DNA from 2 places in the Brevibacterium marinum genome. Region 1 is predicted to be linked to the other one. Evidence: riboswitches for the same ligand, from Rfam matches in the RefSeq annotation. Region 1 holds a riboswitch; the other holds the start of a gene.

Evidence for each region. Region 1 has a riboswitch for thiamine pyrophosphate ahead of BKA07_RS16830 (ECF transporter S component). Riboswitches for the same ligand answer to the same signal wherever they lie in the genome.
Region 2: it holds a riboswitch for thiamine pyrophosphate, as region 1 does, so the genes downstream of both, thiM (hydroxyethylthiazole kinase) here and BKA07_RS16830 (ECF transporter S component) in region 1, are expected to answer to the same signal.

The regions. Positions count from the first base shown of each region.
Region 1 is NZ_JAATJN010000001.1:3,745,824-3,748,024, reverse strand. Features, by position in the region: gene BKA07_RS16835 (ABC transporter ATP-binding protein) at 1-419, opposite strand, end outside; gene BKA07_RS16830 (ECF transporter S component) at 419-1,048, opposite strand; TPP riboswitch at 1,072-1,180, opposite strand; gene BKA07_RS16825 (purple acid phosphatase family protein) at 1,294-2,201, shown strand, end outside.
Region 2 is NZ_JAATJN010000001.1:1,822,466-1,824,666, reverse strand. Features, by position in the region: gene thiE (thiamine phosphate synthase) at 1-218, opposite strand, end outside; gene thiM (hydroxyethylthiazole kinase) at 215-1,063, opposite strand; TPP riboswitch at 1,051-1,154, opposite strand; gene BKA07_RS07980 (sugar ABC transporter permease) at 1,314-2,201, opposite strand, start outside.

The sequences.
Region 1 (2,201 bases):
GAGAGAGCCGCCGTCGGGTGGCTTCGCGGAGGGTCGAGGCCCATGGCTCCAAGCGAGGTGGAGATCCTGGATTCGATCACCTCGGCGGGCAGCCCCAGATTCTCCATGCCGAAGGCGACATCGTCGCCGACGCGGGAGAAGATCACCTGGGAGTCGGGGTCCTGGAGGACCAATCCGGTCTTCCCTCGGCGGGGATCGGGGACGGTGTCGCCGACGAGTAGCTCACCGGTGGATTCCCCGGATTCGGCGGGCAGGACGCCGGCGATGGCGTGCAGGAGAGTCGACTTCCCTGCCCCCGAAGGGCCCAGGAGCAGAACCTTCTGCCCTGCATTGATGCTCAGGTCGAGGGGCCCGACCGCCGGTTCGTCCCGATCGGCGTGGGTCCACGAATATCCGTGGGCCGTGATCGGCAGAGCCATCAGTGGACACGGCCCGAAGCGAACGAACTCAGCGCCCCGGTCTTCGCAATCGCCCGGTAGGCGAACCAGGCGCCGATGCCGGAGATGACGATGCCGGAGATGATCGCGCACACCGTGTAGGCGGCCTGGAATCCGAACTGCCATTCGGCGTTGTACATGATGTTCTCGCTCACGGACATGAACGCGGCGGCCAGCAGCCCGGCCAGACTCGTGACCCACAAGTTGAACTTACGGTAGCCGAAGGCGGCGAAGACGAGTTCGGCGCCAAGGCCCTGAACGAAGCCGGAGAGCAGAACCGTGGCCCCGAAATGGGAGCCGAGGACGGCTTCGACGATGGCGGCGATGAGCTCGCACAGGAGTGCGGCGCCGGGTTTGCGGATGATGGCTGCGGCCAAGGGCCCGGCGAGGACCCAGAGGCCAGCGATGAGACCGATCGAGGGCGGGAACGCCTGGAATCCGAGCTCGAGGGCCTTCCAGCTCAGTGCCAGCACCCAGAAGACGAGGCCGACGGCGATGCCGAGCACGGCCGTGACGACATAGTCGACGACTCTCCACTGCTTGGTCGCCGGGACGTGGGAATACTTCGGTGCGCTCCGCTGTGGAGAATCCGCTGCGGTCGTTTTCGGCATTGTGCCTCCTCGTATCAAGGAGGGGTAGAAGAGTCTCGACTTCCTTCGGCGGTACTGACCGCATCAGGTTCGAGGGTCTGCAGCTTCATCTGCACTCTCAGCGCCCCTTGCGGCGCTCCCCTGTCGTGGACCCCACTGTACAGCAGTCCACGGCAACACTTCGTGACGAAGAGTTCACCCGCAGTTGCGGAGCCGGACACCTGCCCGCGCCGCGACCTTCACTACCGATGGGTAGAAATGATCGGGTGACAATACGACACCTGAGAACACCGATGAGTTCCCTGTCCGCACTTGTGCTGTCGGCGGCTCTCGTCGTCCCGCCGGTCCCCGCGCACGCCGACCCTGGTCACTCATCCTCGGCCCGGGTCGAAGAGAATGAGGAGTCCGCGATCTCCGACACCGTCCTGCAGGTCGGGGCCGATGAGACCTCACGTAACCTGTCCTGGATGAGTGAGACCCCCGGAGAGGGAGAGGTTCGCTGGTCAAAGACCTCGGAACTCGAGGGCTCGGCTCTGCCCGAAGACGCCCACAGCGCTCCGACCACCGACTCGGGTCTCTCGACCGACCTCGGACGTCACTACAATCATGCGAACATGACCGGTCTGGAGCCGGGCACCGAATACGCCTACCAGGTCGGCAGCGAGGAGGACGGCTTCTCCCCGGTGGCACGGTTCGATACGGGGACCTCAGATGGGGACAGCGAATTCCTCGTCTTCGGTGATCCGCAAGTCGGCGCCGGCGGCGGTCGGCCCGATGACGCGACAGGGTGGGACAGGACGCTGACCTCCGCGTTGGAGGCCGCGCAGGATCCGAGGTTCTTCTACTCCTTGGGTGATCAGGTGAACTCGGCAGGCGACCAAGGGCAGTACGAGCAGTACCTGGCGCCCGAGGCGACGACGACCGTTCCGCAGGCGACGACCATCGGCAACCACGATGTCACTTCGAAGTCCTATGAACAGCACTTCAACCGGCCCAATGTCAGCCACGACCACGGTGAAGGTGGAGCGATCACCTCCGGCGGGGACTACTGGTTCATCGATTCCGGGGTTCTGTTCATCAACATCAACTCGAACGACCACGACACCGAGGAACATGCGGAGTTCATCGACGACGTCGTCAGCGAACATGGCGACGAAGCCCGGTGGAAGGTCCT
Region 2 (2,201 bases), 1.9 Mb from region 1:
CTGTCGACGACCGCACTGTCGACGGCGGTGATGACCTCGCGGGTCAGGGCGTAGAACGCGTCGTCGTCGATGTCCTTGTCGCGGACCTGCACGATCCCGACTCCCCCGGCGACGGCCTCGCGCACGGTCTCGGCGACGCTGCGTCCGGCTTCACCGCACTGGGCCGAGTCGGTGATGAGGTAGAGGCGTGGGTCGATGCCTGCCAGGCGTGGGTTCACGACCGTGCCCCGTCGATCGGCCCTTCGACATCGCCGGTTTCGACCCGAGCAGTGGCCAATTGTTCGTCGGTGAGCGCATGCAGTTCGTCGAGGAAACTCACCGAGTAGCTGCCGGGGCCCTTCGCACTCGCGGCAGCGGCCTCGCCGGCAACCTTGAAATGACTGTGGGCGGCGACGACGGCTTCGAACTTCGCCGACGCGGTGCTTGCTCCGACGAGGTAGGCCGCGGTCACCGCACCGAGTGAGCAGCCGGTGCCGATGACCAGCGGCATGAACGTGTGTCCCCCGTCGATGCGAGCGACACGATCGGCTCCGTCGATGTGAGCGACGATCGCGTCCCGCGGTCCCGAGACTGCGACGATCGCACCGGTCGATCGCGCCAGTTCGGCGGCTGCAGGAATGACAGCATCGACCTCGTCCGTGGACTCGACACCTCGTCCGCCCAGACCGACTCCGGCCAGGGCTGCGATCTCGGAGGCGTTTCCGCGAATCGCGGTGGGTGACGAGGCTGCGGCGCGTCGGATTCGTGTGGTCCTGTAGTCGACGGCTCCGATGCTCACCGGGTCAAGGACCCAGGGCTTGGCGTCCGCGTTGGCTGCGTCGATGGCGGCATCGGCGGCGAGGAACTGCTGATTCGTGGCGGTGCCGAAGTTGACCGACAGTCCGCCGGCGATGCGCGTGAACTGTGCAGCATCGGCCTCGTGGTCGAGCATCGCCGGAGAAGCGCCGATGGCCAGAAGCACGTTGGCGCTGAACTGCTGCACGACGGTGTTCGTGATGCACTGGATGAGTGGATTGCTCGCACGCAGTCGTGCGTTGGCAGAACGCAGGTCGAAGTCAACCATGACGATCCCTTCGCTAGTATGGCCCAGATCAGGTTCGATGGGTGTTCTCTCAGCCTCACGCGATCAACGTCAGGCACCCCATGTCATTGCCCACGACTGTATCAGCACCGCCGAAGCGAGGCGAGTCCCGAACCGCAGCCGCTCATGGGTCGGAGGGGTCGAAAGGCGACCTCAGCACCGAAAGCACACTCCAGGGAGTCGGCTTTCGGCGCTGAGGTCGCCCCGCGGCGGGCAGAACGGCTGCCTCCCGTCAGCCGCGTCCGACGTAGCGCTGTCCGCGGCGGCTGAGCGCATCGACGACGACGGCCGTGAGCAGGACGAGCGCGGTGATGATCTGCTGCGCATCGGAGCTGAAGCCGATGAGGTAGAGACCGTTGTTGATCGCACCGACGACCAGCGCACCGAGCACCGCCGCCCAGGCCGAACCGCGCCCGCCGAACAGCGAGGTGCCACCGATGACCGCGGCGGCGATGGCATTGAGCAGGTCCTGCGTACTCACCAGTGTCGATCCGGCGTTGGTCGTGACACCGGTTTTGATGAACCCGAACAGTGCCGCCAGGACACCGGCGGTCATGAACACGCTGATCCGCACCCAGGTCACTCGGATGCCGGCTCGCCTGGCAGCCTCGACCTTGCCGCCGACCGCATAGATCGACCGGCCGTAGCGGGTCTTGCGCAGCACGAGGTCGATGCCAATGGCGATGACCATCATGAGCAGGAACGGCATGGCCAGGCCGAAGTCCTGGTTGACCAGGATGAGGAACCCGAACACGACCGCCGCCAGGATGACGATGCGCACGATCACAGAGGTCCAGCTCGGACTGTCGAGCCCCTCATTGTGCCGACGCAGCTTCGAATAGACGACCCCGGCGCCGAAGCCGATGACCGCGACCGCTCCGAACACATATGCCCAGATCGCAGGGAAGTAGAAGCTCGCGAAGTCGAAGGCGAAGGAATTCGCCATCGACAGGTTCTTCTGCGTCCCCAGCGTCGTCAGGGTCAGACCGGTGTACGCGAGCAGACCCGCCAGGGTCACGACGAAGGCCGGAATTCCGACCACGGCGAAGAACCATCCCTGAATCGCTCCGACGACGAGGCCCAGCAGCAGCATGATGACCAGGGCAACCAGGGGCGGTGC